Regions from separate parts of the Paenibacillus sp. J22TS3 genome, predicted to be linked through region 1. Evidence: predicted binding sites of a transcription regulator. Region 1 holds the regulator's gene; the other holds the start of a gene.
The links. The regulator Rex, encoded in region 1, represses fermentation and respiration genes when NADH is low (regulators of the CRP and FNR family bind a similar motif). The targets are predictions, from matches to a motif close to TTGTGAAATATTTCACAA.
Positions count from the first base shown of each region.

Region 2: pflB (formate C-acetyltransferase) is a predicted target of Rex. The motif match lies at 5,864-5,881, and genes of this name have one in related genera.

Region 1 covers NZ_BOSF01000001.1:369,666-378,064, reverse strand. The annotation lists gene panB (3-methyl-2-oxobutanoate hydroxymethyltransferase) at 1-68, shown strand, start outside; gene panC (pantoate--beta-alanine ligase) at 65-970, shown strand; gene panD (aspartate 1-decarboxylase) at 963-1,346, shown strand; gene KJS63_RS01690 (hypothetical protein) at 1,459-2,091, shown strand; gene dinG (ATP-dependent DNA helicase DinG) at 2,260-5,118, shown strand; gene KJS63_RS01680 (redox-sensing transcriptional repressor Rex) at 5,150-5,800, shown strand; gene KJS63_RS01675 (amidohydrolase) at 5,790-7,088, shown strand; gene KJS63_RS01670 (cell wall elongation regulator TseB-like domain-containing protein) at 7,122-7,628, shown strand; gene KJS63_RS01665 (hypothetical protein) at 7,900-8,399, shown strand, end outside.
Region 2 covers NZ_BOSF01000001.1:535,716-543,770, forward strand. The annotation lists gene KJS63_RS02590 (carbohydrate ABC transporter permease) at 1-132, opposite strand, end outside; gene KJS63_RS02595 (carbohydrate ABC transporter permease) at 132-1,016, opposite strand; gene KJS63_RS02600 (ABC transporter substrate-binding protein) at 1,129-2,508, opposite strand; gene pflA (pyruvate formate-lyase-activating protein) at 2,723-3,463, opposite strand; gene pflB (formate C-acetyltransferase) at 3,536-5,797, opposite strand; gene adhE (bifunctional acetaldehyde-CoA/alcohol dehydrogenase) at 6,056-8,055, opposite strand, start outside.

The DNA.
Region 1 (8,399 bases):
TATTCCAAGCGGATGACCATGTAGTGGAGTCATTGTACGGAAAAAGAAAGGTGGATACCCGGTCATGATGGTGATTCATCAGGTGGATGAGCTAAGAACGTACTTAAAAAAGGAGCGCTTCAGCGCGGCTAAGGAAGGCAGGGAGCTATCGGTGGGCTTTGTGCCAACGATGGGGTTCCTGCACGATGGTCATGCCAGCCTGCTGAAGCAGGCACGTGAACATAATGATCTAGTTGTGCTTAGTATATTTGTGAACCCGATCCAATTCGGCCCGGGAGAAGACCTGGATCGTTATCCAAGGGATGAAGAAAGGGATCTGGCCCTGGCGAAGCGTGAAGGGGTTGATGTAGTATTCCTGCCGAGCGTGCAGGAAATGTATCCTAATCCGACCAAAACAAAGATTGTAGTGTCCGAGCTTACAAGCGGTCTATGCGGTGCTTCCCGCCCGGGACATTTCGACGGTGTCACAACGGTCGTTGGCAAGCTGCTGCATATGATCAACCCAACCCGGACCTATTTCGGCCTGAAGGATGCCCAGCAGGTTGCTGTGATCCGGCAAATGGTCGATGATCTGAATTTTGACGTCGAGATTATTCCTTGTCCGATTATCCGGGAATCTGATGGATTGGCTTTAAGCTCCCGAAATGTTTATCTTGGAGCTGAAGAGCGGGAGCAGGCCCTTATCCTGTCCAAGTCGCTCCGTGAGGCGGAGGCACGCATCCGCAGCGACAGATCTGTTTCACTTTCCGAGATCCGTGCAAAAATTACGGAAAACATCAACTATAAGCCACTCGCCGAGATCGATTATGTGGATATTCTTCAATTCCCGGCACTGACCCCTGTGGACGAATCTGTGCCAGCCACCCAGATCAAAGGCGAGATTATTATTGCTTTGGCTGTAAAATTTGGCAAGACCCGTCTGATTGACAATATTCTGCTCTCACCTGAAGGAGTGGTTATCCATGTATAGAACGATGATGAAATCCAAGATCCACCGCGCAACAGTAACAGAAGCGAATCTGAACTATGTGGGCAGCATCACCATTGATGAGAGCCTGATGGAGCGGGCTGATCTTCTTGAGAATGAAAAAGTGCAGATTGTAAATAATAACAACGGCGCAAGATTGGAAACCTACGTGATCCCCGGTCCGCGCGGCAGCGGGGTGATCTGTCTTAACGGTGCTGCGGCCAGACTGGTTCAGCCGGGCGACACGGTAATTATTATTTCTTATGCTCAAATGTCCCAGGAGGAGCTCCTGACACATAAACCTACGGTTGTGTTTGTTGATGAGAACAACCGGCCGGTGGAAACCGCCCGGCATGAGGTGCATGCTACAATCCGATAACACGAAGCAAACCATTATTTAAATGGTGCTTGCAAGAATGAAATCAGGCTCCCGGACAAAAAATGAACATAGGCCGCCGCTTGATTTCATTTTCGTGTAAGGTGGGATGCAGATGATGTTTCAGCATGTTTTTGCGGAAATGAATGATATGTTAGAGGAAATTGCCCAGGTGTACCCGGTCGCAAAAGGAACTCAGAAGCAGGAGCTCAGCAAAAAGTGGCAGATGCTCAAGCACATGAGTGATGGCATTATTGAAGAATGGCTTTCTTTTGAAGAGAAAATGAGTGATGTGCGCAAAAGCTGGGGATTGCCAGATTCCATGGAGTCGGCTGAGCTTCCTGAGATGAAGTCAGGCTCATTTATCAAAGGGCAGGGCTATTACAAGCTGATGATGTATTCTCATGCAGTCGAACAGTTCAAGCTCACCACAGAGGAGTTCAAAGACAGCCTTCTTGCCCGGATTTATTTAGCCATGTCTTATTTGTATATGAATGAAGTCAGGGAGGCCGGGCGCCACTTTCAATGGGTGCTGCCCCTTACGGAGAACAAACGGCTGCGCTCGATTATCTACAATGCTCTGGGCTGCATTGAAGCCAAGCTGAACCAGATGGAGAGAGCGCGGGATTATTTTTTACTTGCCCATCATATTGATCCTACATTTACCGAGCCGCTCTCCAATCTTGAAGTATGCAAGCAAAAGCAAGGTTCCCTGCAGTTCGGAAGTCAACTTGCGGCCTTAATGTAGATGGGTGCACAATTGTGAGACGATGCGTAATCCCTTCGGGAAAGCGCATCGTTTTTTTGTGATGCCAAGATGATCTTGTGCGAATATTTGTTTGCATGATTAATTTTCAAATCGGGCTTTTTTTGTTATGCTGTTAAGGAGACTGGAACGAAAGGTAATGAGTATACAATGAAATATGCCGTTCTCGATTTTGAAACGACAGGTAACCAGTCCTCTGATGAGATTATTCAAGTTGGGCTTGCCATTATAGATCACGATTCAACGATAACTCAGGTGTATTCGTCATATGTGAAGCCGGGAGTTCCGATTCCGCCGTTCATTACTCAGTTAACGGGAATAACGGAGGAGGATGTGAAGGACGCGCCGGACCTCGATGAGGTTATGATGGAGATGGTTCCCCTTCTGGACGATGTAATCCTGGTTGGACATAATGTTGCTTTTGACTTTAATTTCTTACAGAGCGCTTTGGATAAAACAGGTTATTTGCCATTTACGGGACGAATTCTGGATACAATGGATTTTCTGAAAATTATGTTCCCTTCACTTACCTCCTACCAGCTTGGATTTGTATCCGGCGAGTTCGGGGTTACGCATGATAGACCACACCAGGCCGATTCGGACGCGCTGGCGACCGCACTGATCTTCCTGAAATGTCTGGAGGAGATCGAAGAGCTGCCTCTTCTGTCGCTGCAGCGTCTCTCTGACCTGTTCGCAGGAGAAGACAGCGATCTGGGGTGGTTCTTTGATGCTGCACTGCAGGAGAGGGAGAAGGAAGCTGCCGCGCCCATGGCGGACGGTTATTCCTACTACCGGCAGTTTGCCTTGAAGACCGAGGACTGGATCGACATCAAGCCGGCGAGGAGCGAGGAGGCGGACAATCCGCTCGAAGACGTTTCCTTTGAACAGTTCCTGAGTCAGGTCCGTGCGAATCTGAAGGCGAAGCTCCCGCAGTTCGAAGAGCGAGAAGCGCAGAATATGATGCTGGACGAGGTAATGCGGGCGTTCGACGAGGACAAGCATTTGCTTGTGGAAGCTGGCACTGGAACGGGGAAATCCCTTGGATACCTGCTTCCTGCGATTTATCATAGTGTGAAGGCCGAAGAGAAAGTTATGGTCAGCACGCATACCATAAATCTTCAGGAGCAATTACGTGAGCGGGATATTCCGTTATTGTCCGAGGTTGTACCGTTTCCATTCCGTGCAGCGATCTTCAAGGGCAGACAGCATTATTTGTGTCTGCGTAAATTTGAACATAAAATAAATAAAAGAGACTTTGTATCGCCCAAGGAAGACGTCTTGATCGCGGCTCAGATGATCGTCTGGCTTACCCAGACCGAAATCGGCGACGATGAAGAGCTGAATCAAGGCAACCGGGGGGCGGACTTCTGGGAGACAGTTGCCAGTGAATCAGACTCATGTCTGGGCCGTTCCTGCCCTTGGTTCCGTAAATGCTACTATCACAAGGCCAAACATGAAGCTGGAGTGGCCGACGTGGTGATCACCAATCATTCCAAACTGTTTACGGATGTGAAGGCCGGGCATCAGCTGCTGCCATCCTACGAGCGGCTGGTGATTGATGAGGCACATCATCTGGAAGATGTGGCTGGCAAGCACCTTGGTATGAATATGAAGTATTTCACCGTTCTTCATACCCTTACCCGGCTGTATAAAGACAGCCGTACAGGGCAGCTTCCTAATCTCCGCATCCAGCTTCAAAGCAGCGGTTCGGAGAAAGCACTGGAATGGGTTAACGTGATTGATAACTTGTATCCGGAACTGCTGGAGATCAAAGAGAACTGGGACCGTCTCAGCGACCAGCTGTTCAGCTTGATGCCTGAACGAAGTGATGCAGCTCCCGGTGAACCCGGCCAGTTCGTGCTTAGGCTCCTGCCGAATAACAAGCCGAAGAACTGGGAAGAGCTGAGCGAGCTTGAGAATCAAATCTATCTGACGATGGGGGGCGTCATCCGCAAGGGTGAGCGGATGATGAATGAGCTGAAGGATGATGATGACAGCTATGGGTCAGAGAGCTTGCTTACGGACATCAGCGGTCTATTTAAGGACTTGGTGGCCGAGCGGGACAATATCCGCTCATTCATGAAGCTGGACAACGAAGAGACCGTGTATTGGATCGAAGGCAACGGACATTACCGCAGCCGTTCTCTGCAGATTTACGCGGTGCCAGTTGAAGTTAGCCAACAGCTGAAGGAATATTTCTTTGACAAAAAGAAAAGTGTTATTATGACCTCGGCAACGCTGTCCGTGGACAAATCATTCCAGTACATGATTGAACAGCTGGGACTTCAGGAAGCTTCGGATCAGCATCGGCTGCTTACTTCCATGCTTCCTTCCCCGTTTAAATACCGGGAGCAGGCACTGCTTGTCATTCCAAGAGACTTCCCTAGTGTTAAGGGGAGTGTTGGTGATGACTACTTTGTCAGCACATTGGTGAGCTCGCTCGCTGATGCGGCGGTAGCGACACAGGGCCGTATGTTGGTCCTGTTTACCTCGTACCGGATGCTGCGCCAGGTCTACGATCCGTTGAAGGAGGCGCTTGGCGCGCAAGGCATTACTGTGATCGGACAAGGCGTGGACAGCGGCAATCGCACCAAGCTAACCCGCAGATTCCAAGGTCAGCAGGCCTCCGTACTGCTGGGAACAAGCAGCTTCTGGGAAGGGGTGGATATCCCGGGAGATGCGCTGACAAGCCTGGCGATCGTCCGGCTGCCCTTCCAGCCGCCGAATCATCCGCTGGTGGAGGCAAAGAGTGAGCGGCTTCAGCGGCAGAAGAAGAATCCGTTCATGAAGCTGTCCGTTCCGCAGGCGGTGATCCGGTTCAAGCAGGGCTTCGGACGGCTGGTCCGCTCCTCACAGGACCGCGGAATTGTGATTGTTTATGATACGCGGATTCTTGAGTCCTACTATGGGAAGTACTTCCTGTATTCTTTGCCGGGGCCAAAGATGGAGCATATGCCCACACAGCAAATGGTGTCCCGAATATCAGAATGGCTAGGCACCGGCGATTGACCGGACTCATTAGATTTAGGGGGAAATAGAGATGAAATCGGAGAAAATATCGGACGCGGTTGTGCGCAGATTGCCTGTATATCTGCGCTTTCTGAATGAGCTTAGCCTGCGGGAGGTTGCGACCGTTTCTTCACAGGAGCTTGGACAAAAGCTGGATCTGAATCCGGCACAAATCCGCAAGGATTTGGCATATTTCGGTGACTTTGGCCGTAAGGGAATCGGCTATGATGTTTCATATCTGATTGAGAAGATCCGCCAAATCCTGAATTTGGATCAGCAGATTAACGTGGCCCTTGTTGGGGCAGGTAATCTGGGCCAAGCCTTGTCGAACTACAATACGTATTTGAAAGATAACATGAAGATTGTGGCCCTCTTTGATGCTTCCGAGCACAAGATTGGCCAAAAAATCAACTCATTGACAGTGCAGCCGATTGAGGAATTGGGAGAGACGGTCAAGAGGCTGAATATCCGGATTGGGATTATTACAGTACCCGATATTGAGGCGCAGCGGGTTGCTGATCAGCTGATCAGCGCCGGAATAGAAGCCATACTTAACTTCGCCCCGACTATTCTGAAGGTGCCTGCCGGGGTACGTCTGCATGCGGCGGATTTCACTACCGATCTGCTCAGCTTGGCTTATTATTTGGAGGATGGAAAGGAAGACGAGTGGAATGAGTCGTAAATGGTTGATCAAGAACGGAACCTTTGTGGTATTGGAGCCGGGGCAATCCGTGATCAAGGGATATATGCTGATCGAGGATGATGTAATTAAATATGTTGGAGAGAGTTGCCCGGAAGGTGAAGAGGAGACAGAAGCTTTTGACGGAAGCGGCCTGCTTTTTTCTCCAGGATTGATCAACACCCATGGCCATGCGGCAATGTCCCTGCTGAGGGGTTATGGTGATGATATGGAACTCCAAACGTGGCTTCAAGAGAAGATGTGGCCTATGGAGGCCAAGTTTACATCTAACGATGTATACTGGGGAACATCCCTGTCTGTATTGGAGATGCTCAAAGGCGGAACCACGACCTTCCTGGACATGTACGACCACATGGACCAGGTGGCCAAGGTGGTGCAGGAATCCGGAATGCGCGCGGTGCTCATGCGCGGAGCTATAGGGCTGTGTCCAGAAGACGTGCAGCAGATGAAGCTGGAGGAGGCGGTACAGTTCGCCAAAGACTGGCATGGACAGGCCGATGGCAGAATCACTACCATGATGTCGCCGCACTCCCCTTACACATGTCCTCCGGCATTTATTGAGAAGTTTGTCCAGGCGGCACATGATCTGGACCTGCCGCTGCATACGCATATGTCGGAGACGGCTGCGGAAGTTCAGCAGAACATCAACGATTATGGGACACGTCCTGCCATCCATTTGGAGAAACTTGGATTTTTCTCCCGTCCATCCATTGTAGCCCATGGCGTTCATCTTACCGACGAAGAGATTGAAATCCTGGCCAGAAACAAGGTGGCCGTCTCCCATAACCCGGGAAGCAATCTTAAGCTGGCAAGCGGTGTAGCGCGTGTAATGGATCTTCAGAAGGCTGGTGTGGTCGTTTCTTTGGGTACCGATGGAGCAGCCAGCAATAATAACTTGGATATGTTTGAAGAGGTGAGGCTCGCCGCGTTGATTCATAAAGGCGTATCAGGTGATCCGACTGCGGTGCCTGCGGATGAGGCGCTCAAGATGGGCACCATTTATGGCGCACAGTCCGTCTATCTTCAGAACACTGGCCGTCTTGCCGCTGGCATGAAAGCAGATTTCATTGCTTTGGATACAGATCAAGCGCATTTTGTTCCATATACAGATTTCATTTCCCACATGGTCTACTCTGCAGGGCCGAAGGATGTTAAGCACGTGTGGGTGAACGGGGCGCAAGTCGTGAAGAATGGAAGCTGCATCACAATGGATGAAGAGCGGATTCGCCGGGAAGCTCAAGCATGTTTTGAAGGACTGCTCTCCCGTTAAGCGGAGACTTCTGGCCAGAAAGGAAGTGAAGGCTTGAAGAAAAAGACGAAATGGATTCTGCTCTCCATTCTCATTGTGCTTGTAGTTCTGTTCGGGATACAGCGTTATTATGTATATACCATGAGTGATTACTGGGCAGAGAAGGATGCGGCAATTATTGTGGCGAAGCAGCAGGCGGGACTGGCCTCGGTAGAGCATGCAAGCAAGTCGGTCTGGGATACCGTATGCTGGGTCATCGAGGGCAAGAGCACTTCTAATCAGGATATCGTGGTTTGGGTGGTTGACGGCAAAGTGGATCATCAGGAGCTGGCCAAGAACGGAGTTACTCTGGAGCAGGTGCGCAATAAGGTGAAAGCTGAGCTGCCAGATGCAACTATTGTTAGGCTCGTGCCTGGAATCTATGACAAAGACCCGGATGACACGGCAAAGGAATATGTATATCAATTGTTCTACAAAGAGAAGGATCATTATAACTACAGATTCTATAAATTCTCGGATGGGCAGGCTCTACAGGATACGTTTACCCTGCCTAATCGTTAAGAGGGTTGCTATTGGTATATTTTAAAATAAAGCTCTAAACCTAGGTTCTAATAAACAAGACCTTCCATCATGAGAATGGAAGGTCTTGTTTGGTTTGCGGCTATTTATTGAACGTTGTGAGAAATATCCCAACAATTTCAAAGATTTTCAGACATTCGCTTAGAAAAAGTATATATTCTGTGATATACTAATACTTGTACTTTTGAGATATATAATTGAGTATACAAAAAGACGGAGAAATCCGTTGATTTTTTATAAGGAGGATCTTCTATTGAAGAAGCTGCGTATCGTTCCTTTGGTTACTACTGTCGCTATATCTGCGGTTGTCCTGTTTGGTGGCTGGTTCGCGTATAGCCAGTTTGCGGTACAAGCTCCGCTTAAGAAATTGGTCACCCAGTATGATGGTGTGAAGAATGTTCAGTTTGATATTACCCAAAAGCAGGTGGATTTGAAACTCGATTTGGATCCCAAAACGGATTTAAGTGGTTTGGTTCAGCACTTAACTGTTGATGGTAAGTCCCTGCTCGGAAGCCGGAAGCTGAAATTAACGGTGGTTGATCATTCAAGCAAGACGCTGGACGAATGGTGGTCGAAGGCGCTCTTCCCGGTAGCTGAAGCGATGGATAATAAAAAGTATACGGAAATTCCAGCAACGCTGGAGAAGCTGAAGGAAGGCAGCCCGAATCTTACCGTGAACAGCGCGATGGATAGTGATAATATTTATGTAACATTAACCGACGGCAAAGCCAGCAAGTTTATTGTTCTTCCAAG
Region 2 (8,055 bases), 170 kb from region 1:
AGGATGCAGAGCAATCGCGTTGTTATCCTTCTTGACTGAGGAGAATAGAACAAACAAGAACGGAAACAAAATGATCAACAGGTAGCCTAACAGAAATATATGAGGTATACCCTTCTTCAAGTTACGCACCATTAGTACTCAATCCTTTCATTACGCCGCGCAATCAGCAGTTGGTAGATTAAGGTAACGATAAGCGTAAAGACAAAGATAAGTACAGCAATCGTGTTACCATAACCGTATTTAAAGCTCGTAATCGCATATCTAATCATGTACGTAGCCATAACCTCTGTAGAACCCGCCGGTCCTCCGTTTGTCATAACCAGAACAATATCGGCAGCCTTCATGGCACCCGCAATGGAGAGCATGATAACAACTGAAATGATCGGGGTAATTAGAGGAAGCGTGATACGGGTTGCTCGCTGGAATGCAGTGGCTCCATCAATCGCTGCCGCCTCTTCAAGTTCCTTGGGAATCGAGAGAATCGCGGCCAGTACCATAATGATGTAGTAACCGGTCCACTGCCAGGCGTTCGTGATAAGAATAGACAGCATGGCATAATTTTCATCGGAAAGCCAATAGATCTTGCCTACCCCAAAGAAGCTAAGAATTTTGTTGAGTAGACCGATATCAGGCTCGTAAATAAATCCCCATAGAATACCAATTACTGCAGTAGACATAATCGATGGAAGAAAGATTGAGGTCTTGTATAGCCCTTTCAGCTTCTTAACGTTGGCTATCAAGAGTGAGAAAATTACAATGATAGGCACTTGGAGCAAGCAGGAAAACAAAATGAAGTACACGTTGTTTTTTACAGAAACCCAAAAACGTTCTTGGCCTAAGGCCTTTGTAAAATTATCAAAGCCAATAAATTTCATATGCGTGGAAACACCGTTCCAGCTTGTAAAACTCAAATAAATTGATGAAAAAATCGGGTAAATAAAAAACATACCAAACAATATTAATGCGGGTAATACGAACAATATGAATACAGTAGGGTTCTTCAACGCTTTGTTCATACCAAACCTCCGGTTCTTGGGACGTGAGCTGCTCTATTTCTATTGTCCAGCTTTCGTGTAGAAGGGAATGCACCCTTACCGTGGTGAAGGATACATTCCCTTTGTTACCTAATTACTCTTTGTTGGCCAGCACTTCATCAGTTACCTTTTGAAGATCTTGAGCCATCTTCTCAGGAGTCGTTTGGCCGCCAATCAGTTTTTGAATTTGTACTGCGCTGAACTCTGTGTTGATGTCAGCTGCAACTTGGGAATCCCATGCAGGGAAGGAACCTTTAGTGGAGCTCAGTACTTTAGTGATGTCTTTCATCAGATCATCTGTAACAGTTGCGTTGAGCTTGTCTTCTGAAACTGCCATCGAAGGAAGAACCCCGTCTTCAGCAAGTCCGCGAAGCTGCATGTCTTCATTGAACAGTTCTTTGATAAATTTCTTAACCGCATCCAACTTACGAGGATCGTCAGCTACAGAAGCGGAGAAGCCATAACCATTATTGGAATCGCGCATAAGAGCTGTTTGTTCTCCAACACCGCCATCAACAGGAGGCATATTAAAGAATCCTACTTTTCCGATCATAGCTTCACCGGATTGGCCCTTCTTGAATACGGAGGATTTCCAAGTACCATCGAACCAGAGTGGTGCTTCACCGGAAGTGAATTGGCCAGTGATATCGCCATATGCGAAGCCAAGCTCACCTTTCTTAAAGTAACCTTTCTTCTCCCAGTCCACATGTTTAGCGAACGCTTTCACCATGTTCGGATCTGTCCATTTTGCTTCGCCGGCAGCAATCTTCTTCACAATATCCGGTCCAGCGTAGCGAGCCCACAGTTGGTTTGTCAGCATCAGAGGTACCCAGCCCTCTTTGGAAGCTGCTGCAATAGGTGTTTTGCCATCAGCTTTGATCTTGGCAAGCAAGTCTTCAAGCTCTGGGAAAGTCGTAGGAACTTTCAGACCTTTTTTCTCAAAGTACTCTTTGTTATAAAAGAAACCTTCGGCGGAAGCACCGATCGGAAGACCGTATACTTTACCATCAACAGTGTAAGGATCCAACACGTTCGGGAATTTGTCAGCGATTCCAAGTTCTGCGAGGATTGGAGTCAGGTCAAGCATTCTTCCCTCTTTAGCATACATTTGGGCATCCGGGCTGCCGAATACGTCAAAGATATCAGGTGGGTTGCCCGCAGCCATTTCTCCGCGAAGTTTTTCCTTACGGTTAACTTCAGAATCTACACCGTCGAGCTTAATGGTAAGACCTGGTGTTTCTTCTTGTACCTTCTTAACAACATCCTGAAGGATTGCCAGGCGGTTCTTCTTATCGGCCCCTACTTGGGTGTGACGTAGTGTCACTTCAAATGGTGAAGTATCCGCTTTCTCTTCTTGCTTCGGTGTATCACCTGTCTTTGGTGGCTCTTCGGCTTTGGTGCCGCCGCCGCACGCTGTCAGCATAGTAGTTGTCACGAGAAACAATGACAGTAACAATACTAGACTCTTTTTCATTTATTTGACCCTCCCATAGAATGGTTTGCCTTACACTTTCATTATAGGAACCGCTTTCAATATTGGTAAGGAGGACATATTTCTTTTGAAGGGATAAAATCCTCTAATCATTAACCTTCCTCTCAAAAATCTGTTGAAACAACGGCAAATAGCGCAAGAAATCCGGTTTTCACCTTCATTTCTCACGCTATTTCTGGATAAACTTGCAATTATTTTATGATTCCAGGACTTTCTGCTTACTTCCAATTCCGATTAAATCATAGGCCCTTTGGACCTCTTCATCTGTTGGAGACGGGACATTCTCTAACGGATACTTCCATTTCAGAGCTTCCCATTTATAGATTCCCATCTGATGGTATGGAAGAATCTCAAACTTCTCTACCCCGTTCAATTTGCCTACGAATCTACCTAAACGGAGCAGGTCCTCTTCCTCGTCATTGATTCCTGGCACAAGCACGTGCCGGATCCACATCGCTCTATTATGCTCTGACAACCACTCCGCCATCTTCAGCATACGCTCATTCGGCTTGCCGGTCAGCTCAATGTGTTTCTCGTTATCAATATGCTTCAAGTCCAGGAGCACCAGATCTGTAACATCGAGCAGATCTTTAATCTTGTCACCCTCGTTATAACCATTCGTATCCAGCGTGGTATGAAGTCCCCACCGTTTCTTCACTTCCCGGAACAGTTCTGTTACAAAGTGCGCCTGTAGTGTCGCTTCACCACCAGAGACCGTAATTCCTCCACCCGAAGAACGATAGTAATTAACATAAGGCTCAATCTCTGCCAACACCTCTTCGAGGCTCATATCCTTTCCGCCAGTCAAGTCCCATGTATCCGGGTTGTGGCAGTACTTGCATTTAAGTAGGCAGCCCTGCATAAAGAGGACGAACCGAATTCCCGGGCCATCTACGGTGCCGAATGTTTCCAATGAATGAATATGACCTGTAATCATGCTATTGTCACCCTTTCTGCAGGTCTGCAGCAATTTATTATAAGATTGTATCCCTATACGACCAGTTGATCCTTACATAGAACCGTGGAAAGTACGGTTAATTACGTCGAGCTGCTGTTCGCGAGTCAGCTTAATGAAGTTTACGGCATAACCCGATACACGAATAGTCAGCTGAGGATAGTTCTCTGGATGCTCCATAGCGTCCATGAGCTGTTCACGGTCAAATACGTTGACGTTCAGGTGATGGGCCCCACTGCCGAAATATCCGTCCATCATAGACACCAGATTGGACTTGCGTACTTCCGGCTCTTTCCCCAACGCTTTCGGAACAATGGAGAATGTATTGGAGATACCATCAAGACTGTGCTCATATGGCAGCTTTGCTACAGAGCTCAGGGAAGCGAGGGCTCCCTTCTTGTCACGGCCATGCATAGGGTTAGCGCCTGGAGCAAATGGCTCGCCGGCTTTACGTCCGTCTGGTGTAGTACCGGTCTTCTTACCGTATACCACGTTGGATGTGATGGTCAGCACGGATTGTGTAGGCATGGCGTTCCGGTAAGCTTTATGCTTGCGGATCATACTCATGAACTGCTCAACCAGCCCAACAGCGATTTGGTCGACCCGGTCGTCATTGTTACCGTAGCAAGGGTATTCACCTTCAATTTTGAAGTCTACCGCAATTCCTTTCTCGTTGCGGATAGGGGTCACCTTCGCATATTTTATTGCGCTAAGTGAGTCCGCCGCTACTGATAAGCCGGCAATACCACAAGCCATTGTGCGGAGAATATCGCGGTCATGAAGCGCCATCTCGATGCGTTCATAACTGTATTTATCATGCATGTAGTGGATGACATTCAGCGTATTCATATAAAGCTTAGCCAGCCACTCCATCATAGGTTTGAAGCGTTTCATAACCTCGTTGTAATCAAGTACCTCAGATGTGATTGCCGGATATTCAGGACCTACCTGAACGCCGGATTTCTCATCTTTACCTCCGTTAATGGCGTACAGCAGGGCTTTGGCCAAGTTAGCACGAGCTCCGAAGAACTGCATCTGTTTACCGATCTCCATAGCGGATACGCAGCATGCGATACCGTAATCATCGCCATAGATCGGGCGCATCAAATCATCACTTTCATATTGAATGGAACTTGTTTCGATGGAGACTTTAGCACAGTATTTCTTGAAGCCTTCAGGAAGCTGTTCCGACCACAATACAGTTAAGTTTGGCTCTGGTGCTGGACCCAGATTGTACAGGGTATGCAGGAACCGGAAGCTGTTCTTGGTCACGCGGGTCTGACCGTTCACCGCCATGCCCCCGAGGGATTCGGTTACCCAGGTTGGGTCTCCACTGAACAGTTCATTGTAGTCAGGAGTACGCAGGAATTTCACGATCCGAAGCTTCATGACAAAATGGTCAACCAGTTCCTGTGCTTGTTCTTCTGTCAATGTGCCTTCAGCAAGGTCACGTTCGATGTAAATATCCAGGAAGGAAGATACGCGGCCCAGAGACATCGCGGCACCGTTCTGTTCTTTAATGGCTGCAAGATAGCCGAAATATACCCACTGGAAGGCTTCTTTGGCTGTATTGGCGGGCTGTGAAATATCAAAGCCGTGCATCTCAGCAAGAACCTTAAGCTCGCCCAGAGCCCGGATTTGCTCGGATAATTCCTCACGCAGACGAATTACATCCTCATCAATCACATCAAGTTCAAGCTGCACCAGTTCATTCTTCTTCTGAGCGATCAGGAAATCAACACCATAGAGTGCAACCCGGCGGTAGTCCCCGATAATCCGGCCACGGCCGTAAGCATCTGGAAGACCGGTAATGATCCCTGCTTTACGGGCAGCTCTCATCTCGGAAGTATAAGCATCGAATACGCCTTGATTGTGTGTTTTGCGGATCGTTGTGAAGATGTTTACAACTTCTTCAGGCATTTTGAAGCCATAAGCCTCACAAGCATCAATCATCATCCGGATGCCGCCAAATGGTTGAATGGAGCGTTTGAATGGCGCGTCTGTTTGAACCCCGACGATTTGTTCTTTGTCCTTATCCAAATATCCAGGTTTATGTGAAATAATTGTCGAAGGGGTGTTCACATCCACATCCAGCACTCCGCCATTTTCCCGTTCCTGTTTGGTCAAGTTGGATACAATCTCCCACAGTGCTTTCGTATTGGCTGTCGCACCTTGAAGGAAGTCCTCACGGCCATGGTAAGGGGTAAGATTATGGTCGAGGAAGTCACGAACATTAACCTCTTTCTGCCATTTCCCTTTCTTAAAGCTTCTCCAACCCGATTGTGCGGCTTGTACTTCTCTCTCAATTACCGACATGATAATTCCCTCCATCTCTGAATTGTGTGAACAGACAAGATCCCCCAAGGCAATGCCAACTTAATGTTGTGATAGTTTTCACAATCAAATTTACTCCTACCCTAACATCAATGCCGATACTCCCTATAACTTCTGTTTACCGGGACCTTTTATACTTTTATCATAGAGGATTTGCCTGAAAAAGGATGTGACAAATATCACATTTGCGGTGATATTTGTCACTCCATTTTTTACGTGCTATGAACCTGTAGTTTGTGCTTATTCAAATCTTCCGTAGAATGCGTCTCTATAGACTTCTGCAAGTTCCTTAACAAGCGGCAGCTTAGGATTCGCAGTTGTACATTGGTCTTCGAAGGCGCGGTCAGCCAGATAGTCCACTCTGCTCTCGAAGTCTTTTGGATCGAAGCCCAGCTCCTGGAACGTTTCTGGAATACCCAGTTTGCGGTTCAGATCGCGGATTGCGCCAATCAGACTCTTCACGCCTTCTTCGGTAGTGCGGGCTGGCAGTCCCAGAATGCGGGCAATCTCAGCATAACGTTGATCCGCAACAAAGTTGGTGTATTTAGGGAACGCTGCGAACTTAGTTGGTTTCTTCGCATTATAGCGGATGACATGCGGCATCAGGATCGCGTTGGTGCGTCCATGAGCGGTATGGTATTGTCCGCCCCATTTATGAGCCAAGCTGTGGTTGATGCCAAGGAAAGCATTCGCGAATGCCATACCGGCCAATGTTGATGCGTTATGCATTTTCTCGCGTGCCAGCTTGTCACCAGTCAACGCCGATTTCTCAAGCCATTCGAATACAAGCTGAATTGCTTTGATCGCCAAACCATCGGTGTAGTCATTAGCCATGACAGATACATAGGCTTCGATAGCATGGGTGAGTACGTCCATACCTGTGTCAGCTACGGCTACTTTAGGCAGACTGTACACAAATTCAGGATCAATAATGGCTACATCCGGTGTTAATTCATAGTCAGCGAGCGGGTACTTGGTGTTACCGTTAACCTTGTCGGTGATAACTGCGAAAGATGTTACTTCAGAACCCGTACCCGAAGTGGTTGGGATCGCAACAAACTGTGCTTTTTGACCAAGGCGTGGATATTTGTAGATCCGTTTGCGGATATCCATGAATTTCTGTTTCAAGTTGTTGAAATCTGTGTCTGGGTATTCATAGAACAACCACATGCCTTTTGCAGCATCCATTGGAGAACCGCCGCCGAGTGCGATGATGCAGTCCGGCTGGAATTGAGCCATAAGCTCTGTTCCCCGTTTCACCGTAGTTGTGGATGGGTCCGGCTCAACTTCCGAGAACACTTCAATGGCGACCGGAGTTTGTCTTTGACGCAGATAGTGCTCTACTCTTTCCACATAACCCAGTTTCACCATCATTGGGTCCGTTACGATCAGCACACGGCTGATATCCGGCATTTTGGCAAGATATTGAGTAGCCCCTTTTTCAAAATAAATCTTCGAAGGTACTTTGAACCATTGCATATTCACGGTACGGCGATTCACCCTTTTCACGTTGATGAGGTTAACTGCAGTTACGTTAGAAGATGTCGAATTGCGTCCATACGAGCCACAGCCCAGTGTCAGAGATGGCAGGTTCGTATTGTAGATATCACCGATACCGCCTTGCGAAGATGGCTGATTCACCAGAATCCGGCAGGTTGGCATGCGGTCAGAGAATTTTTGGATAACTTCTTCGTTGTTCGAGTGAATAACCGAAGAGTGACCCATACCGCCGAAGGCAACGACTTCAGCCGCGCGATCAATACCTTGCTGAGCGTTGGATACTTTGTAGCAGGCCAGAACCGGGCTCAGCTTCTCAGCCGACAGCGGGTATTTAGGACCTACGCCTTCTACTTCGGCAACAAGGATTTTGGTGCCTTCAGGTACTTGAATTCCGCACATTTCAGCAATTTTTACGGCTGGTTGGCCTACAATTGCCGGGTTAACTGCACATTTCTCAGCAACGATTGCGCCTGCGCTCAGCTTAGCAGCTTCTTCCTTATTCACGAAATAACATCCGTTGGCAATCATTTTCTTCTTCACTTGGTCGAAGATTGGCTCTTCAATAATTACAGCTTGCTCGGAAGCGCAAATCATACCGTTGTCAAAAGTTTTGGACAAGATCAGGTCGTTTACCGCTTGATCGATATCCGCGCTTTTCTCAATGAAGCATGGCACGTTACCAGGTCCCACGCCGAGTGCTGGCTTACCACAGCTGTAGGCTGCACGAACCATTGCCGAAC